DNA from 3 places in the Acinetobacter sp. CIP 102129 genome. Region 3 is predicted to be linked to each of the others. Evidence: predicted binding sites of a transcription regulator. Region 3 holds the regulator's gene; each other region holds the start of a gene.

The links. The regulator PhoB, encoded in region 3, activates phosphate uptake and scavenging genes when phosphate is short. The targets are predictions, from matches to a motif close to TGTCATNAANCTGTCATAA.
Region 1: a site for PhoB is predicted at 4,896-4,914, ahead of F973_RS10425 (inorganic phosphate transporter). Genes of this name have one in related genera too.
Region 2: a site for PhoB is predicted at 4,369-4,387, ahead of F973_RS03715 (porin). Genes of this name have one in related genera too.

Annotation. Positions count from the first base shown of each region.
Region 1 is NZ_KB849341.1:491,915-502,222, reverse strand. Features, by position in the region: gene F973_RS10435 (DNA cytosine methyltransferase) at 1-778, shown strand, start outside; gene metH (methionine synthase) at 837-4,523, opposite strand; gene F973_RS10425 (inorganic phosphate transporter) at 4,961-6,586, shown strand; gene F973_RS10420 (hypothetical protein) at 6,793-8,028, shown strand; gene F973_RS10415 (helix-turn-helix transcriptional regulator) at 8,294-9,469, shown strand; gene F973_RS10410 (helix-turn-helix transcriptional regulator) at 9,601-10,308, shown strand, end outside.
Region 2 is NZ_KB849339.1:431,849-442,156, reverse strand. Features, by position in the region: gene lpxB (lipid-A-disaccharide synthase) at 1-893, shown strand, start outside; gene F973_RS03730 (DUF2797 domain-containing protein) at 923-1,792, opposite strand; gene F973_RS03725 (DUF6231 family protein) at 1,823-2,284, shown strand; gene F973_RS03720 (YidB family protein) at 2,451-3,074, shown strand; gene F973_RS03715 (porin) at 3,136-4,230, opposite strand; gene F973_RS03710 (HIT family protein) at 4,484-4,897, opposite strand; gene F973_RS03705 (YARHG domain-containing protein) at 4,977-5,246, opposite strand; gene F973_RS03700 (hypothetical protein) at 5,622-5,825, shown strand; gene F973_RS03695 (hypothetical protein) at 5,914-6,114, shown strand; gene F973_RS03690 (NAD(P)-dependent oxidoreductase) at 6,194-7,066, opposite strand; gene F973_RS03685 (alpha/beta fold hydrolase) at 7,070-8,155, opposite strand; gene F973_RS03680 (O-succinylhomoserine sulfhydrylase) at 8,291-9,478, shown strand; gene F973_RS03675 (YbaB/EbfC family nucleoid-associated protein) at 9,490-9,819, shown strand; gene recR (recombination mediator RecR) at 9,887-10,308, shown strand, end outside.
Region 3 is NZ_KB849340.1:127,357-137,664, reverse strand. Features, by position in the region: gene F973_RS04795 (MATE family efflux transporter) at 1-678, shown strand, start outside; gene F973_RS04790 (SDR family NAD(P)-dependent oxidoreductase) at 742-1,569, opposite strand; gene F973_RS04785 (TetR/AcrR family transcriptional regulator) at 1,916-2,593, shown strand; gene phoB (phosphate regulon transcriptional regulator PhoB) at 2,831-3,541, shown strand; gene phoR (phosphate regulon sensor histidine kinase PhoR) at 3,550-4,908, shown strand; partial or broken gene F973_RS04770 (IS3 family transposase) at 5,038-5,857, opposite strand; gene asd (archaetidylserine decarboxylase) at 6,027-6,878, opposite strand; gene F973_RS04755 (sulfurtransferase) at 6,875-7,723, opposite strand; gene pncB (nicotinate phosphoribosyltransferase) at 7,828-9,033, opposite strand; gene dtd (D-aminoacyl-tRNA deacylase) at 9,185-9,625, shown strand; gene F973_RS04740 (hypothetical protein) at 9,673-10,152, opposite strand; gene aciT (ciprofloxacin tolerance protein AciT) at 10,301-10,308, opposite strand, start outside.

The DNA of each region.
Region 1 (10,308 bases), on a different contig from region 3:
AGTGCTTGCCCAGATTAAGAACACGATTTTAAATCCTGAAACAAAAACTTTTAATATTGAACAACAGAGTTTATTGGAATTATTAAAGATTAGCTCTTTTAAAGGCAACTCATATACTAAGGCTGATTTAAATATTTCTTTTGAATTTCAAAATCAAAGTTATCAATATGACCCATTGGGAATAAAATCATTTTTAGGCAGTGCGCCAACACTACTCAATGCAGGATCGACAACTAATTTTATTTATGAAGTGAAGAATTTTACAGGTACATTACAGGATGTCAATCAAATTGAAACTTCATCAAAAATAAAGGATCGTTTAACTAAAATTGAAGAATTAGGAGGGCAACTCGAATTTTATAAATGTGAAAATGACGTATTTAATGATAATTTACGAAAAGCAGACTCGCTAATGCCAGAATATTTGGCAGAAACACTACTTAAATATTATAAAGGTCAAGGGCGTTATTTAAGAGATTTAGTCGATGATGAAATCAAAACGATTCGGGTTAAGGATTTTCTAAAAGCAATTTTATTAGGCATGTTCTCTGGTACGCCGTGGGATGGTGCTTATACCTGTAATGGTTTGGTTGTGGTCAGAAAAGATGGTGATCTTTTACTTTATCATGTAATAAAAGATGCAGATTTAAAAGAATATTTATTTTTAAATACCAAACTGGATACAGCTTCCAGTACACGTCATCGTTTCGGTACCATTTACCAGGAAACCAATGGTAAATATTATTTTAAACTGAATTTACAAATCCGTAACACCTGATGATTTAAAATCCCCTCTATTCTTTTAATAAAGGGGATCGTTTTTGGTGTGTGCTTAATTACGCAATTGAATCATCTAAATTCGGCGCTAACCAACGTTTCGCTTCATCTAAAGTCCAATTTTTACGTTTGGCATAATCTTCAAGCTGGTCTTGTGAGATTTTACCTACATTAAAATAATCACTATCAGGATGAGAATAATAGAAACCACTCACAGAAGATGGTGGCATCATGGCAAAGTGTTCAGTCAGCTTGGTGCCAATTTTTTCCTCAGAACCTAACCAGTCAAACAACACGGCTTTTTCCGAATGTTCAGGGCAGGCAGGGTAACCAGGTGCAGGACGAATCCCCACATATTTCTCTTTGATCAGTGCTTCATTATCCAACATTTCATCGGCTTTATAGCCCCAGAATTCTTTACGAATCCGCTCATGCAGATGCTCGGCAAAAGCTTCGGCAAAACGATCCGCCAAAGACTGTACTAAAATTGCAGAATAATCATCGCCTTTGGCTTTATATTCATTTGCCAATTCTTCTGCACCAAAAATGGATACAGTAAAACCGCCCAAATAATCTTCTGGTTGAGCAGATGGCTTAATATAATCCGCTAAAGACAAGTTTGGTTTACCTGTGACTTTATCGGATTGTTGGCGTAAATGTTCAAAGGTATGTGTGACATTCTGACCATTTTCATCAAACACACTCACGGTATCTGCATCGGTACGTTGTGCAGGATATAAACCAAACACGGCACGGGCATCAAAACGATGATTATCAATAATGTCTTTTAACATGATCTGTGCCTGATTATATAAATCAGTGGCTGCTTCACCCACCACGTCATCTTCCAGAATTTTCGGGAATTTGCCCGCCAAACTCCAAGAGATAAAGAATGGAGTCCAGTCAAAATACGGTACTAAGGTTTCAAGCGGATAATTTTTAAGAACCTGTGTACCTAACGTATTTGGTTTTGGTGGTACATAGTTGTCATCAATTTTAAAACCATTTTCAATGGATTCTGCATAGCTTAGTTTGGCTGCTTTCGGTTGCTTGTTGGCTAAACGTTCACGAATCTTGGCATATTCCGCACGATGTTCAGCAATAAAGTTACCACGCATTTCTTTAGACAGTAGGGTAGTCGCCACACCCACTGCACGAGAGGCATCTGCTACATAAATCACCGCATCATTTGAATATTGCGGATCAATCTTCACTGCGGTATGGGCTTTCGATGTGGTTGCACCACCAATCAGTAAAGGAATGGTAAAACCTTTACGCTGCATTTCTTTGGCAACAAACACCATTTCATCCAGCGATGGGGTGATCAGGCCAGATAAACCAATGATGTCACATTTCTCATCAATCGCGGTTTGCAGGATTTTTTCAGCAGGAACCATGACACCTAAATCGACAATATCATAGCCATTACAGCCCAACACCACGCCCACGATATTTTTACCAATATCGTGTACATCGCCTTTTACGGTTGCCATCAGGACTTTACCTTTAGACTGGCTACCTGTTTTTTCCGCTTCAATGTACGGATTCAACCATGCTACAGCTTGCTTCATAACACGGGCAGATTTTACCACTTGTGGCAGGAACATTTTTCCTGAGCCGAACAGGTCACCGACCACGTTCATGCCATCCATTAATGCACCCTCGATCACATCAAGAGGGCGTTTGGCTTTTAAACGGGCTTCTTCGGTATCTTCATCAATATAAGTGGTAATCCCTTTAACCAGTGCATATTCAAGACGTTTCTCAACTGATTGATTGCGCCATTCAAGGTTCTCAGCTTCACGTTGTGCGCCACTATGACCACGGAATTTTTCTGCAACTTCAAGCAATTTCTCTGTGGCTTCCTGTCCACTTTCACCCTGATTTTGATTCAGGATAACGTCTTCAACCGCATCTTTCAGTTCTTTTGGAATATCGTCATAAATCGCCATTTGACCAGCGTTCACGATCCCCATCGTCATGCCTTGTTTAATGGCATGGTAAAGGAATACTGAGTGAATTGCTTCACGCACAGGTTCATTGCCACGGAAAGAGAATGATACGTTGGACACACCGCCTGAAATCATGGCATGTGGCAAGTTTTGTTTAATCCAGCCTGTCGCTTCAATAAAGTCAACGCCGTAGTTATTGTGTTCTTCAATTCCTGTTGCGACAGCAAACACGTTTGGATCGAAAATAATGTCTTCGGCAGGGAAGCCCACATCATTCACTAACACATCATAAGAACGTTTACAGATCTCACGTTTACGTGCAGCGGTATCTGCCTGACCTGTTTCATCAAATGCCATGACGATAATCGCTGCACCGTATTGACGGCATAGGCGAGCTTTTTCGACAAACTCATCATAACCCTCTTTGAGGGAAATCGAGTTCACCACAGGTTTACCTTGAACGCATTTCAAGCCCGCTTCAATGATTTCCCATTTAGATGAGTCAATCATGATCGGCACACGTGAGATATCTGGTTCAGAAGCGACAAGGTTAAGGAAATGCACCATCGCATTTTGCGAATCGAGCATGCCTTCATCCATGTTGATATCGATAATCTGTGCGCCAGCTTCAACCTGTTGCTGTGCAACTTCTAAAGCTTCGGCAAAGTTTTCTTCACGGATTAAACGCAGGAATTTTTTTGAACCTGTGACGTTGGTACGCTCACCGACATTGACAAATAAAGAGTCATCATAAATGTTAAATGGTTCTAAACCACTTAAACGGCAGGCTGGTTTGGTTTCAGGAATTTGACGTGGTTTTATATCTTTAACAGCATTGTAAATGGCACGAATATGATCTGGTGTGGTACCGCAACAACCACCTGTAATATTGATGAGACCACTTTCTGCAAACTCTTTTAAAAAAGCTGCGGTTTGCTCTGGCGTTTCATCATATTCACCGAACGCATTCGGTAAACCAGCATTTGGATGCGCTGAAACAAAAGTATCCGCGACATCACTAATGGTTTTAACATGTGGGCGCATGGCATCCGCACCCAATGCACAGTTAAAACCAATCGACAATAAATCACCATGACGCACCGAGTTCCAGAATGCTTCAGCCGTTTGACCTGTCAGAGTACGACCTGATGCATCGGTAATGGTGCCTGAAATCATTAAAGGCAATTCATAACCGATTTGCTTAAATACTTCCTTAACCGCAAAAATCGCTGCTTTACAGTTCAGCGTATCAAATACCGTTTCAATCAGAAGAATATCGGCACCACCTTCGATGAGGGCATGTGTCGCCTCGATATAGTTTTCTTTGAGTTCATCAAAAGTAATGTTACGGAAAGCAGGGTCGTTCACATTCGGTGAAATTGAACAGGTACGGGAAGTGGGACCAAGCACACCTGCAACAAAACGAGGTTTGTCTGGGGTTGAATATTTGTCACATGCCGCACGTGCTAGGCGTGCTGCTTCACGGTTAATCTCGGGTACGAGGTCTTCCATGTGGTAGTCCGACATGGAAACACGAGTGCCGTTAAAGCTGTTGGTTTCAATAATGTCTGCGCCAGCATCCAGATAGGCTTCATGAATGCCCTGAATAATCTGTGGTTGTGTTAGCACCAATAAATCATTGTTGCCTTTAAGGTCTGATGCCCAATCTGCAAAGCGTTCACCACGATAATCTTCTTCTTGTAATTTATGGCGTTGAATCATGGTTCCCATTGCACCATCAATAATCAGGATACGCTGGGCAAGAAGTGATTTCAGGGTGGCAAGTGTGGACATAAGGAACCCCAGTACATAGCAAGTTTAAAAAGCAGTCGCATTGTAACAGAAGCTACGCCAAAGCGTGTATTTTCAATGCCCAGTCAGGGTGATTCATCAGACTAAATGGAGAATGTCATAAAAGCTTCATGAAATTGCAATAATTTCGGTGAATAATGCTTTAAAAGACAACATATATTTCGAAATATGATAAATAAGTTTCATATTTTGTTGTGTTTGTTGCAAAATCAGACAAATAGTTTTAGTTTAAAAGTATTTTTATTAACATGCTGTTTTTAATAATTAATTTTTTAAAAAAGAGTGAGATTTTCCTAATAAAATCCCAGAAAATGTGACAAAACTATGAAATTTTGGCTTCATGTGACAGTCCTTTGTCATATAATTGTCATAATTTAATTAAACAATACAGGGGATTTAATTATCCTCTTGCCGTCTACATGAATTCTAATCTTCCTCCTGTTTCGGATTCACCGCTTGCCAGTTCACAGGCAAAATCGACGAATGTGCATGTCCCTACACCGAAATTCTTTATGCCGGTGTTTTTAACAATTATTATTGCAACACTTATTTATATTGGTTTTCAGGTGAGCGCTGACTTGGCGCACGTTCCAGCATTAAGTTTATATTCAGTTATTCTTCTATCAACGGCACTTTTTATTGCGCTGGGCTTTGAGTTTGTTAATGGTTTTCACGATACAGCAAATGCTGTAGCGACGGTGATCTACACCAATGCATTACCTGCACCTGTTGCAGTGATGTGGGCTGGTTTCTGTAACTTCCTTGGGGTTATGGTAGCGAGTGGTGCTGTTGCTTACGGTATTATTGCGTTGCTGCCCGTTGAGTTGATTATGAATGTCAGCTCAGGCGCAGGTTTTGCCATGGTGTTTGCCATGTTGATTGCTGCGATTTTGTGGAATTTGGGTACATGGTTCTTGGGTATTCCAGCATCGAGTTCACACACTTTGATCGGTTCGATCTTGGGTGTGGGCATCATGAACTACTTGATGCATTCAGGCAGTGGTGCTTCAGGTGTTGATATGGATCAGGTGATTAAAGTCGGTAAAGCTTTACTGTTTTCACCCATGATCGGTTTTGCTTTTGCAGCAGTGTTATTCTTATTGGTGAAAAAAATCTTTAAGAAACAACTGGAACTGTTCCAACCACCTGAAGGCAACAAACCACCACCTCCACTGATTCGTGCCATTTTGATTTTTACTTGCACAGGTGTAAGTTTTGCTCACGGTTCAAATGATGGTCAAAAAGGTATGGGTCTAATCATGTTGATTTTGATTGGTATCGTGCCTTTGGCTTATTCTTTAAATAAGAATTTAGATTCACAGCATATTCAGTCATTTGCTCAACTTTCAGGTCAAACTGCGGCTGTGATTTATCCGAATCATAACGATATTGCAGATGAAAAAGCCCGTACGGTGATCACGCAATATATTCAAACCAAAGAAATGACTCCAGAAGTTGTACCTGCTTTAGCCAGTTTGACAGATCATTTGGGTGAGCGTGTTGGCCATTACGGAGATCTTAAAGATATTCCTGAAGCTGAAGTTTCTGCACTACGTAATGACATGTACTTAAGCACGACAGCGTTCAAACGCTTGGATAAAGCGGATCAATTGCCAGCGATGTCGGAAGCGGGCAAAAAGACAGTAAAAGAATATCGTAGTAACTTAGATTCATTCTTACAGTATATCCCAACATGGGTGAAAGTGGCTGTAGCATTGGCTTTAGGTCTAGGTACGATGGTGGGCTGGAAGCGTATTGTCGTGACTGTAGGTGAGCGTATTGGTAAAAACCATATGACTTATGGTCAAGGCATGTCAGCAGAATTGGTGGCGATGACCACGATTGCAGCCGCGGATGGCTTTGGTATGCCAGTATCGACCACCCACGTGTTGAACTCTGCGGTAGCAGGGACCATGGTGGCGAATAAGTCAGGTCTGAATTTTGCGACAGTGAGAACCATTCTTTCGGCTTGGATCTTTACCTTGCCAGCAACGATTACAATCTCAGGCGGACTATACTGGTTGTTCCTACAGTTCGTGTCTTGATTGCAAAGAGTCGAATCTAACGTTTTAAACGCCTTGCTTCAGCAAGGCTTTTTTTTGATCAAAATACCTGTTTTGCATCCCCTTATCTAAAAAAATATAAAAAGTCTATTCCTCAAATGAGGAATATTTTTTCAACAAAAAATAACATACCATTTACCAGTTGAAATATTTGTTTTTGAAATGGATTCATTCGGGGGAATGGTTAAATGAATATCAAGATTTGGACAACGGGTCTGGCAATTGCTGTGATGGGAACAGGTTCAGTATTTGCAAAGGATATCTTCACAGCTGAACTACAAGTGGATGGTGTGACCCAGATAATTGGCTATAACAAGATCCTGAATGTTGCCGATCAATATGAATCTGAAAATATGCGTAAAATATTCCCAAATTATTCAGATACATCAGCATTGAATGCAAAACTTGATTTACGTAGTGTTCCTGTCAATATCAGTTATGCCCAGAACTCATCTACCTTGGTTTTCAAGATTCCATCTTTAGGCATTGAGCGTAGCTATATGGGTGCAACCCGTGAGGAAAGTAAGGAAAAATTTATTGATGCGCTGGAAGGCATGGATAAAGACCTGTTAAAGGCATTAACCAAGGAATGGGTAAAGAACTCACCAGTTGATCCTGTTGCAGGCAACCCAACCAGTTTGCTTTCAAATATGGCTGTTTCAATGACAGACAGTTTATCTGACATGGCAACCAATCAGGCTTTCGGTTTAAAAGACCAGTCATCTTCCAGTTTTTCGATAATGCCACGTTTTGGTCGCTATACCCAACAGGGCTATGGTCTCAATGTCTATAACCTGCCATTGGCTTACTCACACTGGTTTGACTCTAAAAAAATGGGTTTGGTAATTGATGCGCCAATCACCCTGGTGGATACAGAGGATGCACTTTCTGGTAGCTTGAATCTTGGGGTAGGCCTTAATTTTCAGGTAACTTCAAATGATGCAATGACCTGGTATCTCATGCCACAGGTTCGTGTGGGCGCAACAGGTTCACAGGATTTTGGTACAGCGGCACTGATTTATGGTGGAGGTTTAAGCAGTAATGCCCAATTCCCAATCAATGAAAGTTCTAATATCTCGATTATCAACATGATTTCTTACTATAAGACGGATGCGCTGCAAGTGGGTGATTTTGACAGTGGTTATGACCTGCAAAACACCATTTTCCGTAATGGGGTCGAGTATAGCCATGTCCTGCATAAAACAGTTGCAGGTAGTCCATTGATTGCCAAGTTACAGTATGCAAGAACAGATTTCTATGGCGATCAACTTTATTCTGACTTCCAGCATGATCTTTCTGGCTCAATTGGCTTTAAAAACCTTAAACCAAAAGCATGGATTGATGAATACCGTGTTGGATTTACCTACACCTACGCGGACAATAACTTAAAAGGCTTTATGGTAAATGCGGGTTATACATTCTAATACGTCTGATCTAAAAATTACTCCCCAAATGAGGGATGGTTCTTAGACTGGTTTATCTATTAAGATAACAATAATAATAATCTGGTGATGGATTTTACATTTTAATGGAATCACATGACTGGGTAGCTTACCTTTACACTCCGCCATTCTCTATATAGGGAATGGCTTTTTTTATCGTATTTTGTAGAGATGCATTTTAAATACTTGAAATAACAAATTAAATACAATATGGTGATACAGGAATGAAACCTGATACATAAATGTAATGGATTTACTTGAAAATTACTATAATGAATTATGTGAACTGATTTATCAGATTCCCCTAAATAAAGATGGATGGTTTAACTTTTCCAAAGAATTACTTAAAATCTTGAATGTGTCTTATGTGCATATTCAGGCTATCGACTTTTCCTATAATGTATTGTCTTTTAGCAATGGTGTTGGTTCCCTGCCATTAGAGGCGTATGCCTTGGCTGAACTGGATTATCTGCGTTATCCAACTGAGGCAGACCCACGCTGGGTGAAATTTCTGGACCCTGAACGAAAGGGCTGGTATCAATGCCATACGCATGTACCTGAAGAATTTGTGAAAAATTCTGATTTATATCAGAAAATCCTTTTGCCTTATGGCCTAAGGTATGTGGCAACCCATGAACTGATTCTGGATGAAAAGCTATGCGTGTTCTGGAGTATGAGTACATCACAGCAACGGCAACCGCTGAACCCGCAGGAGTTGGCATTTCTGGATCGCTTATTGCCACATTTAAAACGTATTGTCATGGCACAGCGGCATTTATATGAATTTTCCCTGGATAATATCGTTGGCTATAACCTGATTGATAAATTGGCGCAGCCGATTATGCTGCTGAATTTATCTGGGCAGGTTGTCCATAACAATCCAGTGATGCAACGTTTTTTGGCGGAAAATGAATGTGTACAGGTCACCAATCAGCGACTGACTTTACCAGAAAAAGATCAGATTCAGTTTTTAGAAAAGCTTTATCAAATTGAGGAGGTATTTCGATATAAACAAGCACAGTTGGAACAGTATAAAGACATAAAGTTTTTAATTAAAGAAACAGGGCATAGCTTATCCTGCACAATTAATTTGTTGGCTTCTGAAAAGGAAATGTCATTTTTTGGTATTCGCCCTTTGGTGATGCTGAGTTTTGATGATGTGCAAATAACATCCATTAAAAATCAAGACATTCAGAAAAAATATCACTTAAATCATGACTATCTAAAACAAACCTATAACCTGACCAAAAGGGAACTGGAGCTTTGTGACCTGTTTGTGAATGGCATGAATCTGGAACAGGTTGCAGAAAAAATGGGGCTGACCAGAAGCTCAATACGTACCTATCTTAGAAATATCTTTGCAAAAACACCTTGCAGCTCTCAGGTGGAGTTGATGCAGTTACTGATGAGTATCCGTAGTTAATATTAAGCCAACGTGGTTTTATAGCGGTAAAGCTTAAATTTTGTTTAAAACATCCTTAAATGAGGATATGTGCAAATTGTGTGACTCAGTTAGCATGAACCTGTGTACGATTTAACTCGGGGGATACACGGATGTTGGCTGAACAAGAAAACAAAGTGATTGGCATGATCTACGAGGCTGCCTTAAACCCAGCCTTATGGCAGGATGTACTGACTGAAATTGTTGATTTTACTGGAAGTACCACCGCGATTTTTACCGCAACCGACCAATTAAGCCCGAATTATGATTTTGTCTTTACCCATAATATACCGCCTGAAAGTATGCGAGCCTATCAGGATGAGCAAGTCAAAGTACTGGATATGCGTTTACACACACCTTATTGGGCAGAAAAAGCTTTAGGTGAGACGGTTCTGCAAACTTTTGCTTTTTATGCAGATATGCCCAAAGACACAGATCAATTTATCTTTTATGAAAAATGTGCCAAACCCACTAACATTACGCATGTGGCGGCAGTTTTGTTGGAACGGAGTGCCTATAGTTGGGCGGTATTTGCTGTACACCGTTCACCACAATTAGATGAATATAGCGAACAGGAAGAAAAAATATTAAAGCGTTTAGGGGTACATTTACGCCGTGCATTACAGATCTACCGTCAGATCACACTATTGCAGGAAGATAAGAGGAATATTTATCAAGTATTGGATCGTTTTAAAATAGGCGTGATCTTAATAAATCAGGATTACCGCTTATGCTATGCTAATGCAATTGTAAAGAAAGTATTTGAAAAGTCATCTATATTGGAACTGGATAAAAATAATAGTTTAAAGACCTTAAAAATT
Region 2 (10,308 bases), on a different contig from region 3:
CACCTGATTTTAATTTACGTTTATCCAAAAGCATCAAGGAAAATAATCTACCCATTAAAACCGTTCAGTATGTCAGCCCATCGGTCTGGGCATGGCGGCAAGGACGGGTACATGGCATTAAACGAAGTATTGATTTAGTACTGTGCTTATTTCCCTTTGAAAAAACCTTTTATCAAAACTATGATGTGCCTGCGGCATTTGTCGGGCATCCATTGGCAAAGCAATTGCCCTTAAAAAACTCAATTACCGAAGCAAAACACCACCTTGGACTGTCTGCCCATAAAACCCATATTGCGTTGCTCCCTGGTAGCCGTCGGGGTGAAATCGAGCGTTTACTGCCTTTATTAATCGGTACAGCCGAAATTTTGCATAAGAAATATCCCGATCTTGAGTTTTTAATCCCTGCAATTAATGACGCACGTAAGCAGCAGATTGAGCAAGGAATTCAGAATATGGATACCGAACTAAAGGTAAAAATCCATATTCTGGAAAATACTGATGCAGAATCCAAAATTGGTCGTATGGTGATGAATGCCAGCGATATTGTGGCACTTGCCTCTGGTACGGCGACGCTTGAGGCCATGTTGTTGCATCGGCCAATGGTGACGTTCTATAAACTGAACTGGCTGACTTATATTATTGCCAAGTTTCTGGTTAAAATTCCTTATTACTCATTGCCGAATATTATCGCAGGCAAAAAAGTGATTGAGGAACTGATTCAGGCAGATGCCACACCACAGCATTTGGCAGCAGAAATTGAACGCTTGATGCATCACGAAACCGCACATATTCAAATGATGCAACACCTGAGTATGCATAAACAGTTAATCTCAGGAAATACAGAAGACCCCGTACAGGCAATTTTGAGTTGCTTAAAAACAGAAGAAGTATAAAAAAGGTGGCTTAAATGCCACCTTTTTATTTATGCACGTAGGATTAATTCATAACCCGTATATTTACGGATATTGATCACCCCAATATCCAGTAATAAATACTGACCTTTAATGCCCTGCAAGACACCACGAATTGTGGGTGTCTTGTCCAGATTTAACGATTTAATCTTTTCTGGATATTGCTTAACTGGATAAATAAATTCTCTGGGTAATTCATTTTCCAGAAACTCCAGATTTTCATTAAACTCAAGGTTTTGACTAAATTCATCACGAATTGTTTGAATTTTAGGAGCAAATTCCTCAAGAATCTGGTCGCGCTGCTTAATCAGGTTTAAAGGTTCAGCTTCACCTTTAAGCAATTTACGCCAGTCAGTCTTATCGGCAATCTGTGTGCCAAACAAAGTTTCCAAATGCCCAGACAAACGACGTGAACCCACTTTCAGGATGGGAAGCGCCTGCGTTGCGCCTTGGTCCAGCCAACGGGTTGGCATATTCACAATTCGGGTAATCCCGATTTTTAGGGCACTTGAATTGGCCAAATAAACGATATGAGGCTGGAAGCAAACGCTATGCGCGAACTCATCCTCACGGCATGTATCCAGATGGTAATGGCAGGTTTCGGGTTTCATAATACACAAATCACATTCCGCCTTGGTTTTAAAACATTTAAAACAATGACCCTGTGAATATGACTTTGGGGTTTTGGCACCGCATGAGGTACAGAAAATATTACCTGTCCATTCAATCTCCAACTCCTGACCCAAGACAAAGGGTAGGTCGATTTCTGAACGATCCAGTATAAATTTATATTCAACATTTGCCTTGTGTATTGCCTGATCAGGTACACTATGCGTCTTGAGCGCTGCGTGCATTTTATGGCAAATGCCTTGTAGTTCCATCATCCTCTCTCTTTTCAACTTAGGTGGCTTATGGCTGGACAAAATGTCATCACTTCGATGCTAGACGATTTATCTAAGGAACAGCCCATTGCTACCGCACTGTGTATTGGTCAAAACATTGACCATCATGCTTCAATTCAATGGCATTATTTTAACGTAACTGACTTTTTAAATCTGCCATTTACACAGCGTTATGATTTAGGTTTTGTATTATTTGATACTGAAGAAATGCAGGACATCAATCAAACGCAAAAGGCACAGTTATTGGTGAAGTTGCGTGACCTCATGGCAAAACGAATTGTTGTGGTCAGTAAACTGGATGATGAAAAGCTCTTGCGTTCGCTGGGTTTTACCCAATTGATTGATAAAACGACTCATGACAGTAATTTTGCCTTATGGCAGTTTAATATCTTGACCTATAAGCATGTACCAGACTGGTTTAACTCGAAGTTCTGGGCCAATCCTGAAAACTGGAATAAATTCCGCTGGTAAATCTCAGCAATGATTTAATTTCTATGGAACTTCAACCATTCAATAGGCAAGATTGGATAGAGATTTATCGCAAGCTCTTGCAAAATTTAACAATTCAATTTTGTTTTGTGTATTCAAAGCAGCGTATTCTTTTTGGATAAATAATTTCAAAAGGAACATATAAGTCATGACAGATTTAACCAACATTGTTGAAATTTTAGCAAAACAGGCTTTAGGCAGTCAGCAGCAATCAGGTCAGGGTGGTGGTTTAGGCGGAATTTTAGGTTCGGTATTGGGACAACTTGGTGGACAACAGCAACAAAATACTCAAAACCAGCAACAAGGTGGTCTAGGTGGAATTCTTGGTTCTGTGCTAGGCCAATTAGGCGGCGATGGCAATACTTCAACACAAAGTAATGCGGCAGGTGGTAAGACAGCACAAACCTTATTAATCGCCGTTTTGCCTTTAATTCTTGCATGGATTCAAAAACAGGGCGGTTTGCAAGGTGCATTGGATAAACTGAAAAATGCAGGTTTAGCCAATCAGGTACAAAGCTGGGTCGATCCACAACAGCAAAATGCACAGGATATTCCAGCGCAAAATATTCAAAGCCTATTTGATGACCAAGATGTGGAGCAGGTTGCCCAGCAAACCCAAACGCCAAAGTCAGCAATTTATGGTGCAATTGCTTCAGTCTTGCCCCAAGTGATTGATTCCTTAACACCACAAGGTGGAAACACTAATCCACAGGAAGCCAACAATGATATTCAACAAGTTTTAAACTTGCTCAGTGGTTTCTTAAAGAAATAAAATGGATAAAACAAAAGGGCATATCGCCCTTTTGTTTCTTTATTTAGAACTGAACTTCAAATTAGAAGTTATATTCCATACCTAAACCAATATTGGTTTTCTTATCATCTTTAGTTAACCAGTCACGTTTTTGCTGAGCAACAATACCGTAGAAACGAGCTTGTTTGTTGATTTGGTAGTCAGCACCTACACCGTAAAGGTCTTGTTGACGGTCTTTCATACCATCGACTTCAGTCGTTGCAGAAATGTACTGTGCTTTTAACTTCACAGGGGTAGCACCAATTTTGTATGCCGCTGTTACACCAAACGCATCTTCTTGTAAGCCTTTATAAGAAGTTACAACAGCAGGAGTACCTTTCGTTACAGTAACAGTATCATCAGTTGGTTGGGCAGTTTGCCATAAAGCACCCAATACTAAACCACTAGCACCCATTGCGCCCAAGTCTAAAGAACCTGTTACACGCACAGCATCGGTATAAATACCAGTTAAATCTGAGTAAGCATTGAATTTTGAAGCGATCGCACGGTTTGCAGCAACTGCAGCAGCTAAGCCCATATCTTTGTTTTCATACGTAAGAGATGCTGAAACACCATCACCGAAACCATCACGACTACCTTCGTAACCTTTAGCTTTGCTGTTTGCACCTTCTGATTCTTCACCTTGTTGGAACATGATGTTAAATGCTAAGCCACCCAGTAATTTTTTATCAGTCTCAAAACCAATTACGTTAGTTAAGCGATCTTCACCAACAAGAACTTTAGTCATGTCAAGTTCATTGTGATCGTTAAAAATATCTTGGTTATTACCAGCTGCAGTTTTAAAGTAAGAATCGTATTGACCAACTTTTAATGTTGCAACGCCGTTAGATTTAATACCGACAAAACGGTTACGGTTTTTAAATACATCACCGTCTCCATCAGCACTAATTTCCCATTCCGCTAAATAAACTGCTGAAAGGTTATCTGTTAATTTTTCTTCGCCTTTCACGCCAATACGTGAAGCATTTGAATTTACTTTTGTTACGCTTTCATCTTTAAAGCCGTTGTTGTCAATATTGTCCAAAGTCACACTGAGCTTACCATACAATGTTGGTGCTGCTTGCGCTGCATTCATGGCTAAAGTTGCTACAGTAGCAGCAAGAAGCAATTTTTTCATTGAGATTTCTCCAAAACACTTTTTTGTAAATGGCATATGCCTTAGTTACTGTAATAAGCTTGCTTATGTACAAAAAGTTACACAGCTCACTGACTTGTATGCAGTATCGGCAAACTTTATGACAGAGAAGTGAAAGGAAAATGACAATTTAATGACAGTTTATATTTGGTAATAATTCTATTTGTTATTGATTATTAAATAGTTATCAAATAAAAAAACGGAGTAACAACTCCGTTTACGAAAAAATTATCAGTTACAGGGCTGCCTTAATCTTTTCAGCAAGCGCCTTAATCTTCTCCTGATCACCCATTTGAGCCGCATGACGACCTAGATGATGAATTGAGCTTGGAATCAAATGAAAGTGCACATGTGGCACAGTTTGACCCGCAGCTTCGCCAGAAAGTTGCATGAGTACAATACCCTTAACATCCAATGCAGACTCAATCGCACGGGCAATCTTTTGAACGATCTGGATGGTGTAGGCGGCTGCATCGGCAGGTAGGTCTAACAATGTCACTGCGGGAGTCTTTGGAATCACTAAAGTGTGACCCTCTGCCTGAGGCATGATATCCATAAAGGCAAGAACCTGATCATCTTCATAAATTTTAATCGCGGGCAATTCGCCACGAAGAATTCGGGCAAAAATATTTTGGTCATCGTAGGCCATGATGAGTCCCTTAATATGAATAATTCAAGTTTCCTCTCCTAAAGGCTAAAAGGAGAGGACAAAATCTAATAATCAGTTTCTATTTACAGTTTAGCTCTTTTTGGCGAGCTTTAATCTCATCGAGACGTTGTTGCTCTTTGTCAGAAAACTTTGGTTTGGTGGTATGGCAGTTTTCATTGCCGTACTTGGCTTTAGCATCTGCATCCTTGAAACAGAAACCCTTAGACGCATAAATGAGGTTATAGTCATCCTGCAACTTTTTACAGTCTTGTTCTGGGGCTGCGGCTTGAACACTAAACCCTGTAAGAGTTATTAATCCAGCAAAAACCGCAACTGTAAACTTCTTCATGAGGTGATCCTCTAATTTAAAAGGTATAAACCAAAAGTCTTGTGGAATAGAAATATTCTACATGCTTTGGTCGCAACGTTAGTACTAATATAAGGCGTATTAATGAAAATTCAATAGTGTATTTGAATATCTAATAAGCTTTTTCAACTTGATCTTATGCCAGACCAAGATCATTTATCAATGGGATGAATACACTGACGATTGCAGAGTTGGTTTTGCATCTGCCTTTTACTGAAGAAGAAATCAATGTTCGGAAATCGGTATTGGGACTTTATAGACGTAACAGGCAAATGAGAAACAAATGCATGACAGTGCTCTCACGAAGCGTTACATATGCTTGTGATATATATTTCTCCAATAATTAAGGAGATAAGTATGTTAGTCAAAATTGATTCTGAAAATTATTTGAATACTCAGCACATTGTGGCGGTTTCTACTTTTACTTCACCAGATGGCAATGTAAAGATAACGATTGATACAGTTACCGCAGCAAGCGGTCATGGTTCATACGTGGTAAACCAGAGTAATGAGGAAGAAGCGTCCAGACTGCTTAATTTATTAATAGACTCATTCAAATAATTACAAAAATGATGACTGTTCACTGTTGAATCTGTCTGGCAATTATTTAAGCATGAAGTGACATAGCTTGATTAAGGAATAAAACAACATGATAGATCAGAATAAGCCTTTAAATTTTCAAGATGATGATGAACCTCTGGATTTTGAAGATGAGGAATTTATAGATGATAAGAAAGAGGATGAGTTATACAACAGCATTACCCAAGATGGTTCCAGTGTTGACCCAGCCGATGATGGTGAACGGCATATTCGCCCAAAAGATGGTGATCCAATAGAAATTGAGGAATAAACAAGACCCGCTTTATTAAGCGGGCTTTTTTAGACTGGTATCTTAATTAGATATAAAATATTGTTTTTAAATGGTAATTCTATTCCAGTGTAATTTTACTCCATGATTCATACAGTTTAACTGCTGCGGAGAAATCACTATTCGCTTCGGCAGTTAAACTTGCAGCCTGAATCAAGCTTTGGGTCAGGGCAAGTATAGGCGCTGGAAGTTTCGCGTTATGTACTAAATCTAGCGCAATTCCTGTATCTTTTGCCAATAAAGGCAAGGCAAAGGTGCAGGGAAACTCACGACTCAGTACGCGTTGAGGAAAAATATTTTCGGTGACTAGACTTTTGCCACTGGAAGCATTAATACAGTTGAGTGCCGCGTCCAGATTGACACCATGTGCCTTTAATGTGGTAAATCCCTCGGCAACTGACCATAAATTGACGGCAAGCAACATATTGTTGATGGCTTTTACTGCAAAGCCTGCACCTGAATCACCAACATGCTGAATCAATTTTCCAACGGCTGCCATCGCAGAATAAGCACGCTCAAAAGCACTAACATCGCCACCTACCATTACGGTTAAAGTCGCATTTTCTGCACCGATGGTTTGTCCACTCACAGGTGCATCGAGAAAATCGACGTTCTGTACTTTTAGCTTTTCGGCCAGACGGCGAGCTGTCTCGGGCACACCACTGGTACAGTCAATCCAGATTGCACCTGATTTAATATTCACACCATCAATCAAGGCTTCAACATCTGCACTTGTTGGCAGGCATGAAAAGATAATATCTGCCTGTACTGCCTGAGCCAGTTCAACCGCTATAGTTCCATATTCTGTTGCATGTTGTTCAGCTTTACTAAAGTTTCGATTCCAGACATAAACTTCCTCGAAATGCTTTGGTAGATGGGCTGCCATACGATAGCCCATAGCGCCTAAACCGATAAATGCAACAGATTGACTCATAGTTTACCTTTTGATAGGAGTTGATCGTTCGGCCAACCAGTTGGTCAGTGTTGGCCAGAACTCAATAGAACTGTTTTGACTGGACATTAAACCTAAGTGTCCGCCAGGGATTAAAGTAAAGGTGACATCCTGACTGCTTGTCAACTGGGTCAGTGGAAAAGCGGCATCGGAAGTCACCAGTTGATCACTTTTACCCGCACCAACCAAGAGCGAACAATTGATATTCTTCAGTTCAATCGTCTCATTCTTGAGTTTGATTGCACCATGCTTCAATGGATTTTGTAGCCATACATTAAACAGCATGTCCTGATTGATACCACCTGGATAGTCAATCATGTTATTCAGGAAATGGCTCAGTGTGGCATTTTCCTGAACCAGCTTGAGATTATCCAGATTTTTGAGTAATTGGATATTGCCATCAATCCAGCCTTTTGGATCAAGTAGTTTAAACCCTAAAGAGTTTAGGAAGCCTGGTGAATGAATCATCAGCTTTGGCAAACGGTTATAGGCATAATCTTTAATGGTTGGGTTACGCGTCGTAATATATGCCAGTGTTTTGTATAGTTTGCCAATATAGCCTGAAGCATAACTGTCAATTGGGCTACCGAGTACGACCAGATTTTTAACTGGATTGGATGGATGGCGGGCTGTGTAAAGTGTGACAAAAATGCCAGCCATACTCCAGCCATGTAGAGAAATTTTTTCAGATTTAGAATGTTTTTGAATCGCTTCAATACAGCGTGGAATAAACTTATCAATAAATGACAAGAAATTAACCTGATAGTTTTTATAAGTGAGTTTGCCCCAGTCAATCAGGTACACATCAAAACCACTGTCCTGGAAATGTTTGACCAAAGAGCGATAAGGATATAGGTCATAAATATCCATATTAATCGCAAGCGGCGCAACAAAGACCAGTGGCTCTTTATAACGTTTGTTTTCTGAGGCATAAAAACGAACACGGGTTTGTTTAAACTCGGCAATCACTTGATAGGCGGTTGATTGAGACAGCACCAGCCGATCTGTGTCAAATACACGCATGGCTAAATGTTTAAAGTTTATTTTTTGTTGTTCCACAAGCGATTTCATCTTTGAAAGTCTCATCATGAGTCAAGATTGCACGAAGTCTAAGCGATAATTTCATCTTACGCCTTGACCTTAAATACCCTGGACGCTCAAAATGTTGGCATATTGAAGCATGATGATCATAAGGCATACAAAACCATGAATCCAAGCGATGATTTAGAATATCAACTCGACACTCTGGCAATTCGCACAGGGCATGATCGCACCTTTGAGGGCGAACATAGTGAACCTATCTTTTTAACCTCATCGTTTGTTTGCGAAAGTGCAGCTGATGCCGCTGCAAAATTCTCTGGGCAAATTGCAGGTAATACCTATTCACGTTATACCAATCCAACCGTACAGGCTTTTGAAAAACGTTTGGCTGTTCTGGATGGCGCAGAGCGTGCGGTAGCAACCAGTTCAGGGATGGCAGCAGTACATGCCATGTGTATGGCGTATTTAAAAGCGGGCGATCATGTGATTTGTTCACGCGCCGTTTTTGGTTCAATCATTGCCTTATTTGAAAAGTACGTTGCAAAATTTGCTGTTGAAGTGACTTTTGTTGATTTGGGTGATCTTGAGGGATGGGAACAGGCAATTCGTCCAAATACACGACTATTGTTTATTGAAACGCCGTCCAACCCACTGGCTCAGGTGGGCGATATGCAAGCAATTGCAAATATTGCCCACGCGCATGGTGCTTTATTTGCAGTGGATAACTGTTTCTGTACACCTGTGTTACAGCAGCCGATTAAGTTTGGTGCCGATTTGGTTCTTTATTCAGCAACTAAATATATTGATGGTCAGGGACGGGCTTTAGGTGGTGCAGTTGTTGGTAAGAACGATTTGGTTGAAGAAATTAACGGCGTTGTGCGTACCCTTGGTAATTCAATGAGTCCATTCAATGCATGGATTTTTCTAAAAGGCTTGGAAACGCTCAGTATCCGTATGAAAGCGCACTGTGAAAATGCACAAAAACTGGCTGAATGGTTGCATCAACATGACAAGGTTGAAAAAGTGTATTACGCAGGTTTGCCTGACCATCCTGGGCACGAGCTTGCTAAAAAACAGCAAAAAGGTTTTGGTGGTGTGGTTTCATTTGTTGTAAGAGGTGAGCGTCAAGGCGCATGGACGGTGATTGACAACACGCGTTTCCTATCGATTACCAGTAATCTGGGCGATGTAAAATCAACAATTACCCATCCAGCAACCACCTCGCATGGTAGAATGTCTGCCGAAGCCAAACAAGCCGCAGGGATTGAAGAAGGATTGATCCGTGTATCTGTTGGCTTGGAAGATATTAATGATATTATTCGTGACTTATCACGCGGTTTAGATTTGATTTAAGAGAGAGACTTATGAATATCAATATGCTCATGCAGCAAGCCCAGCGCATGCAAAAGGATATGGAATCCAATATTAAAAAAGCCAAAGAAGAGCTTGCAAAAACCGAAGTTCACGCTGAAGCGGGTGGTGGTTTGGTTAAAGTGACCATGACCTGCCGCAATGTTGTAAAGCGTATCGAAATTAGTCCAGAGCTGTTACAGGACGAAGCGGACATGATCGAAGACTTGATCGCTGCTGCAATCAATGATGCGGTACGTCAGGCCGAAGTCATTTCTGAAGAAAAGCTTCAAGGTGCCAACTCAGGTATGGGCTTGCCACCAGGTTTATCTGGTTTATTATAATTCAAGAAAATCTCCAGCCCTTTTATAAAAGGCTGGAGAAGCTTTTGTAAAACAATCGAGTCTATTTGTGTTTAGTGAACGATTTGAACAATTGGTTCAGGCATTACGTATATTACCCAGTGTTGGTCCAAAATCAGCACAACGTATGGCATTGCATTTGCTGATGAAAAACCGTGAGGGTGCATTTGCTTTATCACACGCCTTACATGAGGCATCAAGCCATATCCATGAGTGCCGCATTTGTCATTCCTTAACTGAAAACGAAATTTGTGACATTTGTGCCTCTGTGGAACGGGATGAACAACTTCTCTGTGTGGTTGAATCACCTGCGGATGTAATGGCAATTGAACAAAGCGGCAGTTTTCGTGGCAAGTACCATGTACTCGGTGGGCATTTGTCACCGTTGGATGGGATAGGCCCTGAGGAAATTGGAATTCCCTATCTGGTTCAACGCCTAAGTGAGGGGAAAATTGAAGAGGTGATTCTTGC
Region 3 (10,308 bases):
CGACTTTTGCAAAGCATTCGCCATGATGCAACAATAAGTAAACTAATCCTAAAGCTTGGTATCCCAACAGGCGTCCAAATGGTGACAACTTCATTGGCAGGCTTAGTCATTATTGGTTTGGTTAATCATTATGGTGCACATGCGACCGCAGCATATGGTGCAGTGAACCAAGTACTCAACTATATCCAGTTTCCAGCGCTATCCATTTCAATTGCGGCTTCTATTTTTGCCGCACAGGCGATTGGTGCTGGCAAGCCCGATTTACTGGCCAAAGTCACCCGAACGGCTTTAGGAATGAATGTCATATTTACTGGCAGTTTGATCACTTTGGCTTACTTATTTTCCAAATATTTAATGGCGCTGTTTATTACCGATCACAGCGTGATTGAGCTTGGGCAGCAACTGTTGTTTATTGTACTGTGGGCTGTTTTATTCTTTGGGGCTAGCGCGATTTTTGCATCAATCATGCGGGCTAGTGGTACAGTGAATGTCCCAATGATGATCAATATTCTGACCATTATTTTAATTGAAGTTCCTTGTGCCTATTGGTTTAGTTCGTTATGGGGCTTAACGGGCATTTGGACGGCTTACGCACTTTCTTTTGTCTGCTTATGTGTATTACAAGCCTCTTATTATCAGTTCGTTTGGAAGAAAACCAAGATCAAAGTCCTTATTTAAAAATTTCTTTGATCCTCAAATAAAAAAGCCATTCTTTAAGAATGGCTTTTTTATGCTTGAAACTTACATCATTTTCGTTGCAATCGCTGCAAGACGTTGATAGCCCGTTGGGAACAACCGTTGAAATGCATCAATCACGCGTGCATCAGTTCCAATCAACAAACGGCGTTTATCTTTTAACACCGCATTTAAAATTTGACGCGCTGCCTCTTCTGGCGGTGTGCGTAAAAGTTTATCAAACTGTTGGGTGGATTTGGCTGGATCCATACCCAAAGTTTTGAGGCTGTCATTCATCTTCGCCGCTTTTGCGATATTGGTGCGGATACCCCCTGGGTGTACACAAAGAGAACTTACGCCACTCTTTTCAATATCAAGCTCCTGACGTAATGATTCAGTAAAACCACGTACCGCAAACTTGGTTGCGTTATAGGCAGACTGTGTTGGCTGCGAGGTTAAACCAAAAATACTGGAGATATTGATGATATGACCATCTTTGGTTTGCTTAATGAATGGCAAGAATTCCTTGGTGCCGTAAACCACGCCCCAGAAGTTGATGCCTACGATCCATTCCAGATCTTCATAGCTTGCACCTTCCACAGTTGAGCCCAAAGCCACACCCGCGTTGTTGAAGATCATATTTACTCCACCATGATCATGTACCGTTTCCTGCGCCCACTGTTTCACCGCATCACGGTTTGAAACATCAAGCACCTTGGTGGTTACAGTCACTGGATATTGTTTTACCAGCTCAACAGTTTGCGCCAGTCCCTTTTCATTGATGTCACTCAATGACAAATGGCAGCCCTGTTTAGCCAATAAAACTGCGAGTTGCTGCCCAATCCCAGAACCTGCACCTGTGATCGCCGCGACTTTATTTTTAAAGTTTTTCATTGCCTATCCTTTGTATAAGGGTCTGTGAAATGCCAACAGACCCTATGAATGAGATGCACATAGTTCGCCCCAATCATGCGTTATCATGTGCAGTTTAAGCTGTAACCAATATAATTTTGACAATACATGTTGTCAATATAGTACAATGGACCTTTAAGACAAATGGCAATAACCAACACCTTACATGTCATAATAGGCCTATTTACATTTTATGGCCGAACATGGTTAAAAGAGACAAGGTGGATTTTCAAAATTTGGTTATGCCAGGTCAGCACAACATTGTTGAAATACAGATAACCATGATCTACATGATTTAAAGACTTTTTATTAAGGAACGGTTTTCTCAATGGCAACTCAAGATCGATCGATACGCAAGAAAAATACGACTGATAGTAAAGAACGTCAGTTCAAGGGTCTCTCCTTGACTGAGCGCAAGCAAGCACGCCGCGAAAAACTGATTGAGGCAGGCATTGCCACGTATGGCACACAGGGATTCTTCTCCGTGACGGTTAAGGATGTCTGTAATGAAGCCAAGCTGACTGAACGCTATTTCTATGAATCATTTAAGAAAAGTGAGGAACTATTTCAGACGGTTTTCCTGAAAATGATCGAGAAAATGCAGACCTGCCTGACCCAGGCGGTACTCATGGCTGCGCCTGAACCGAACAACATGGTCACGGCGGGATTGTCCGCCTTACTCAGTACCATTAAGGATGATCCACGCATGGCACGGATCATTTATATTGATGCCATGCTGGTGCAGGATTTACATAACCAGGCCACCATTCAGGAAACCCTGACCCAGTTTGACCGTATTATTCAGGGCTTCGTGATGATCACCATGCCCAATGCCCCACAGAGTGCTGAAGGAGTGTCTTTAATGGCAACAGGGCTGAATGGCTATGTCACGCATATCATTATCCGTTGGGTTTCCGAGGGCTTTAAGCAGCCACTGGAGGATGTTTTGGCGGCCTGCTGTGCAGTGTTCCAGTCCTTTATCGAGACCACAGCCAAAAAAAATTAAAGTCGTTTTACAGTTTTATGACAGATACAGCCCTAAAACCGAGGTAGAGTTAAGCAAATGAATTGCATGGCTTTATTGATCGTTTAACTGTCATCATTTGGTCACTGCTCTGCCCCAAAACTGTCACAATTTATTGCTAAATTCGACTTTATCAGCTCTTTTGCAATGATATTGTCATAATTAATCTTTGTAATAAGCCTGTCATAACTAAAAAACCATATTTAAGGGTATTGCGCTGTGAAAGATGACTATATTTTAATTGTCGATGATGAGCTACCAATCCGCGAAATGATCCATACCTCTCTGGATATGGCGGGCTTCCAGTGTCTACAGGCGGAAGATGCCAAACAGGCGCACCAGATCATCGTTGATCAGCGCCCCGCACTTATTTTGCTGGACTGGATGCTTCCAGGGGGAGTCAGCGGTGTGGATTTGTGCCGTCGCCTGAAACGTGATGAAAATCTGGCAGAAATCCCAGTCATTATGCTAACGGCTCGTGGGGAGGAAGACCATAAGGTACAGGGTCTCGATGCAGGTGCGGATGACTACATGACCAAACCATTCTCCACCCGTGAACTGGTGTCACGCATCAAGGCGGTGTTGCGCCGTGCCAATGCGCTCAGCGGTGAAAAAGTGATTGATGCCAACGGCTTAATGCTTGATCCTGTCAGCCAGCGTGTGAGTTTTGGAAACAGTATCCTTGAGATGGGGCCGACTGAATATCGTTTGCTTGCTTTCTTTATGACTCACCCTGAACGTGCATATACACGTGCTCAATTACTTGACCAAGTTTGGGGAGGCAATGTATATATCGAAGACCGTACTATTGATGTACATATTCGTCGTTTGCGCAAAGTGTTAGAACCATTTGGTGTTGATCGTTTTGTACAGACGGTACGCGGTACAGGCTATCGTTTCTCTACACGCGCTGATTTGGCAGCAGGTTAAAATACTTTATGTATGAACCCTATCCCGTCCCTGAACTGGCACGTGAATACCAGCATTTTCGCTACAGCAGTTTATGGACGTTTGCAAAACAGGATTTAAGGCTGCTGCTGTTTTTCTTATTGATTGCAAGCTTGATTGGATTCGGGGTCGGATACTTCTGGAGCTGTGTTTTTATCGCGTTCGTGGTTTTTTTTGCCCTCCAGCTACGCTCGCTTTATCTGGTCAATGACTGGATTTCCAATCGCCCCTACGATGTGCCACCCAACCTCAATGGTATCTGGGGTGCATTGCTGTTCAATGTCTACCGTGCCCAGCGTCAGGAACGTATTGTTCAGGCGGAAATGGTCGGACTGATCGACCGCGCCCAATCATCTCTGGTGGCGTTGGCTGAGGCAGTGGTTTTGATTGATGACCAGCATCAAATTGAATGGTGGAATCCCGCTGCGGAAAAATTACTGGGGATTAGCCCATTGGACCGAGGGCGTAACTTGCTGGCGATTTTACGCCAACCCAAATTTATTGAATATTTCAAGCATAGTGATCAGGCACCCGATGGCATTCGTCTACAGGTCAAAATGGATGAAGAACATTATGTACAGGTGAAACTGACCCGTTTTGGGGGTGAAAGTCGGTTGCTGGTCGCCTATGACATTACCCGCATGCACAATCTTGAACAAATGCGTAAGGACTTTGTCGATAACATCTCACATGAACTACGAACGCCATTGACCGTGCTCAGTGGCTATATCGAAACCTTTACCGATCAGGATGACATTACCCCACGCTGGAAACGTGCCTTTACCCAAATGCAGTCACAAACCAAGCGGATGAATGCATTGGTCAACGATTTATTATTACTCTCCAATTTAGAAAATAATAAGAAAGTGGCAAAAAATCAGATTATTGATATGGCCAATTTAATGAACCAGATCTTCGATGATGCCCGTGCCTATAATCTGGATTATGGTCATACCCTGAATCTGGATATTGATAGCCACTGTGACCTCATCGGTTCAGATATGGAAATTGCCAGTGCATTCAGCAACCTGATTACCAATGCCATTAAATACACCCCTAAAGGTGGCATTATCACCATTGGCTGGCATGAAGATGGTGATCACGCCTACTTTACAGTGCAGGACACTGGTATTGGTATTAACCCCAAACACCTGCCTCGCCTCACCGAACGTTTCTATCGGGTGGACAGTGCACGTAGCCGCCAGACAGGGGGAACAGGTTTGGGCCTCGCCATTGTCAAACACGTGCTGATGCAGCATGGTGCACATCTGGAAATTAGCTCGAAAGAAAACGAGGGTTCAACCTTTACTGCGGTTTTTCCGAAAGAACGCTTGTACCGAATGTTGTAAAGTTTAGGGCATCTACCCTTCCCTCTGCGTTTAAATTTAGCTATTATCCTGTCTAGATTTTTCGCTGTAGACCAAAGGTAATATCCCCATTTTTAATTGAATTAATGGGTAGAAAATCTAAAGCCCTTGTTATTGTTTAAAAATAGGTGAACAACCATTTACTGACATATGAGGTCGTTCGTGATTATAAAAGTACTGCCAGTCAGTTGTATAGTCCTGCACCTCGCTCAGATCTCGAAATAAATATTGATTTAGACATTCATAACGTACTTTACGATTAAATCGCTCAACATATGCATTTTGCTGTGGATGGCCTGGTTGAGTAAATACATGCTCAATACCATGCTGATCACACCACTTTTCCATCAGCTCCCTTATATACTCTGGGCCATTGTCGGTTCTAATGCGTTTAGGTTTACCTCGCCAGTCAATGAGCTGATCAAGTCCTCTCAGCAAACGTTCTGCTGGCAATGAAAAGTCAATCAACATATCCAATGACTCGCAATTATAGTCATCAATCACGTTGTGAACTCGATAACTACGTCCATCGCTGAGTTGATCATGCATAAAGTCATTGACCATGATTCATTCTCAGCTGTCGGTACTGCAAGGGTTTGAGGCTGTTCTCGTTTAATCCGCTTATTAGGCTTGATTCTTAAATTAAGCTCAAGCTCCTTATAAATGCGATAGACACGCCTTGCTGAGCAGTGCTCCTCATTCCACTGATAATTTTTGATATTACGCAGATACAAAAAGCAGAGTTTGAAGCCCCAAGCTCTTTAAGCCGCGTCATCATTGAAAGATCCATGCCGCCATATTTGGACTTCCATTTGTAGAATGTAGCAGAGCTCATACCATGTTCGCGGCACAAGTTCGGTATGGGTGTTCCTGCTTCAGCTTGCTTCAAAATATTCATGATCAAGCTGTCTGAATACTTAGATGTTTTCATAGAAAATCTCCTTAAATCAAGGTTATTCGGTTTTCTACTTTTAAACTCAATTATTTTTTGGGGGGATTACCGTTGTTGGTGGCTCCCATTTAGCATAATACGCCTTATGCGAAATACATAAAAAATTAAAGCCCCTAAGTTTTAAGGGCTTTTTAAAATCACTTCTAAATTAAACCGAATGCCCCAACCGCTCACCCATCACCACAGTTGAATTGGCTTTAAACTGCTCTTCCCACACCATTTTATCTTGTTCAAATAAAACAACGGCTGTTGAACCCAAGTAGAAACGTCCAAGCTCCGCACCTTTATCCAGTTGCAGTTGATGATGCTGTAACTCAACTTTACCTGATGGCTTCACCTTACCTGTCGCAACGGTTTCAATGCCAGCCACAATCATCGCACCCACCAACACCACCGCCATACGGCCCAGCTCAGTATCAAACAGGCACACCATACGTTCATTACGGGCAAACAAGCCTGGGACATTTTCCGCAGTTGTTTGGTTTACTGAAAATAACTCGCCTGGAATATATAAGGTTTCCGTTAATGTTCCAGCAAATGGCATATGTACGCGGTGATAGTCTTTCGGTGATAAATAAACCGTTGCAAATTGCCCATTCTGGAATGGTTTGGCCAATTGCGGATCACCAATCAATTTCTCAACAGAAAAACTTTGACCTTTGGCCTGAAAAATATCGCCAGATTCGATTTTACCTAACTGCGAAATCGCACCATCCGCAGGGCTAACAATACTATCGGCACGCTCATCTACACCACGCACACCCTGTTTTAATGCACGGGTGAAAAATTCATTAAATGATTTATACTGATTCGGATTCGTTTGTTCGGCAATGCTCATATCAATGCCGTATTTTGCTTTGAACGCTTGAATCACAGCAGTTTTCACCAAAACGTTTTCACTTGCTGCAACTTTGCCAATAACACGGCTCAGTTGATGTTGCGGTACTAAATTTTGTGCTTTGATAAAAAGTTGTTTTTTAAAATCTGCTGAAAAACTCAAGACGGTGACTCCCCTGAAATAATAGGACTATCGAGGCGATTGCCCCATTCACTCCACGCACCATCGTAGGCCCTGACTTGCCAATTGAGCAATCTTGCCAATATATACGCCAAACCCGAACGGTGATGCGACTGACAGTACACCACCACAGGTTGTTGTAAATTAAAGCCTAATTGCTCCAAACGTTGTTGAGTGCGTTCAAGCGGGTGCAATTTTAGATGATTTTCACGATTAAGGGCAGTACTCCATTCAAAATGCAGTGCATTTGGGATGTGACCCCCACGACGCGCAGCTAAACGTAGTCCAGTATATTCTTCATTGGTACGACAATCCCAGAGCTGAATATTCTGTTCTTGAACCTGCTGCAATAGCTCGTTGTATTCAATCCGATGCTGTTGCACACTATCCAGATCAACCTGTAGCACATCAGCGACAGGGATGACTTTTTCAACCATTGCGGTGGTGGGTAGACCAGCGCCCAACCAGCCATGAATTCCGCCATTGATCAAACTGGTACGGGTAAAACCAAGGCAGTGTAAATTCCAGATCAGCCGCCCCGCCCAAGCACCGCCCTCATCATCATAAACCACGACATGATGCTGCGGTGAGATATTCAGCTTTTCAATCAGGGTTTTTAATCCCTGTACATCGGGCAATAGACCATTGGCCTGTTCCTGTTGCGCCACCAGATACTTTGGCTGCAAATGAATCGCATGCGGGATATGTAGTTGCTCATAAACCGATGCTCGGCTTAAATCAACAATACGAATCAACTCGTGCCCCAAGTAGGGCACAAGCTGCTCAGGTTCAATCAGTAAATCAAGTTTAAAGTCTACATCTGTCATGGTTAGGGGGTCTTGTCGCCACAGCACTGCAATGATTTTAACATAGCCTACTTTTTATCTTTGTCTGATTTTTTGCATTGGTTTAGCAAAAAAGGAGATATAAACTAAATCACTGGCTCAATCTCAAACACTTGTCTTAAATAAGCAAGGAATGTTTCATTATCGGTCATGGTTTTACCTGAACTATCGGAAATTTTTGCCACTGACTGCCCATTACATTCCAATAGTTTTAACACGATATTCAGCGGTGTCTGCCCCATGTCATTGGTGAGGTTGGTGCCAATTCCAAAACTAACCTGAAAACGGTCCTTAAAATATTGATGCAATAACCATGCTTTTTCCAGATTAAGACCATCACTAAAGGTTAGCATTTTGGTCTTAGTATCAATCTTTAATTGACGATAATGTGCATAGGCCTTGTCACCCCATCCATAGGGATCACCACTATCATGGCGCAAACCATCAAACAGCTTGGCAAAATAAAGATCAAAATCACGCAGGAACGCATCCATCCCCACCACATCGGTCAAGGCAATCCCCAGGTCACCCCGATACTCCTGAACCCATGCCTCCAAGGCAGCTTTCTGGAAATTACGCAACCGCACGTCCAGTGCCTGAAATGCCTGTAAAAACTCATGGGCCATGGTTCCAATCGGGCTGATACCCAACTCTTTCGCCAGCAGTACATTGCTGGTGCCACGGAATACTTGCGGTGCAGCATCATGAAACGCCTGCACCACATGCTTCTGCCAATCAAAACTATAACGGCGACGGGTGCCAAAGTCTGAAACCAAGAATGGGGGATCATTGTCCTGCTGTTGCTGGGCATAGTGTTGCAGTTGCACCAGCTTGTGCTGTAGTCGGCGCTCACCCTCAGCCCAAACCTCATCGGTACGGATACGGCGGAAATACAGTTCATTGACAATGGCCAAGACAAAGATTTCAAACATCATGGCCTGCACCATCGGCCCCTCAATCCGAATATCCAGCCGCCCTGCCGCATCAATACTGGCCTGAATAAAACGTCGCTTGAGCTGGAACAACTCCAGATAGTCAACAAAGTCGCTCTTGATGAAGCGCAGTGAACGGAGATACTGCAATTCATCCTCTTTAAAGCGAAGTTCACACAGCAAATCGAGCTGATGGTTGAGATCACCCAAAATTTCCGTCAAGGGATAGGCGGTATCCTTCAGATTTCGGCAACGGAATAAATAAACACTGTGCGTTTGTGGAAACTGGTGCAGCACCACTTGCAGCATGGTGAATTTATACAGGTCGGTGTCCAGTAAAGATTGAATAACGGCAGACATAGGCGATGGTTTTAACCAATTCTTTTGCATAATATAAGTTGTTATACAACCAAATGGCTGGGATTGAATAGTAGACTTTTGCTGCACAGTCAATTTTCAGGACCATTTGTCTGCTAAAATTCCCTGTCTTTTTCATCTATCTTTCAATGTTATGCGCGCATTAATTCAACGAGTTTTAGAAGCGAAAGTCGTGGTTGAGGGCCAAACCACAGGTGAGATTCAACAAGGCTTACTGGTATTTTTGGGAGTCGGTAAAGAAGATACCCTGGAAAAAGGCCAGAAGCTGCTTGACAAGATTTTAAAATATAGAATCTTTGATGATGAGAATGGCAAGATGGGGTGGAATCTAAGCCAAGCTCAGGGCGGACTTTTATTAGTTTCACAATTTACTTTGATGGCGCAAACACAAAAAGGCTTACGCCCTGACTTTGGGTCTGCCATGCCGCCAGCCGAAGCCAAAGCGCTGTATGAACAACTGGTGGAATATGCACGCCAACAATTTGCAAATGTCCAAACAGGTATTTTTGCCGCTGACATGAAAGTGCATTTGGTCAATGATGGCCCATTAACCTTTAATCTGGAAATTGAATAAGTTTAAGCCATAAAAAACTCCCGAATTGGGAGTTTTTTTATTTAGGCTTATTTGCCTGTTTTTTCTTTAATAAAGGCACGCGCCTGACGAATTTTTTCTTTTACAGCTTTTGGTACTTTCGGTGGAATCAATTTTGCCGCCTGGTTAAACCAAACCAGCAGGCTAAAGTCACCTTCCATTTTAATGCTGCCATCCTGCATGCCTGTCATGAAAGCCGTTGGATCACCTTTCACCAAGGTTTTCACGCCCTGCTCACTTGAAGCAAACTGTAAAATAAAGTCAGCCTTTTCTGGACTGCCTGCAACCGTATCAATCTTGCCACGGTTGACAATAATCTGACGTGCCAGTCCTGCATCCGTACCAATCTGGATACGGAATTCACGATCATGAACCAATTCAATAAACTTTGGGCTAGTACGTGCCAATTGCTTCATACGTAACGCCAAACCTGTCACCAACAAATCTAACGGATCAGTGCTTACATCAACAATAGGTAACTGAATCACAGGTAAAGAAGAAAGCTTCATGACATTTATGCCCACAGTATTATGATGAAAATTAAGACAACTGTATCCTAGCACAATTGTTGCAAAGGCGGTAAAAGCTTTGTTTCAGAAAGTTAGTGCAAAAAAGGCATGTTAAGCATGCCTTTGATATAATTGATATTATTATGGATTATCTGC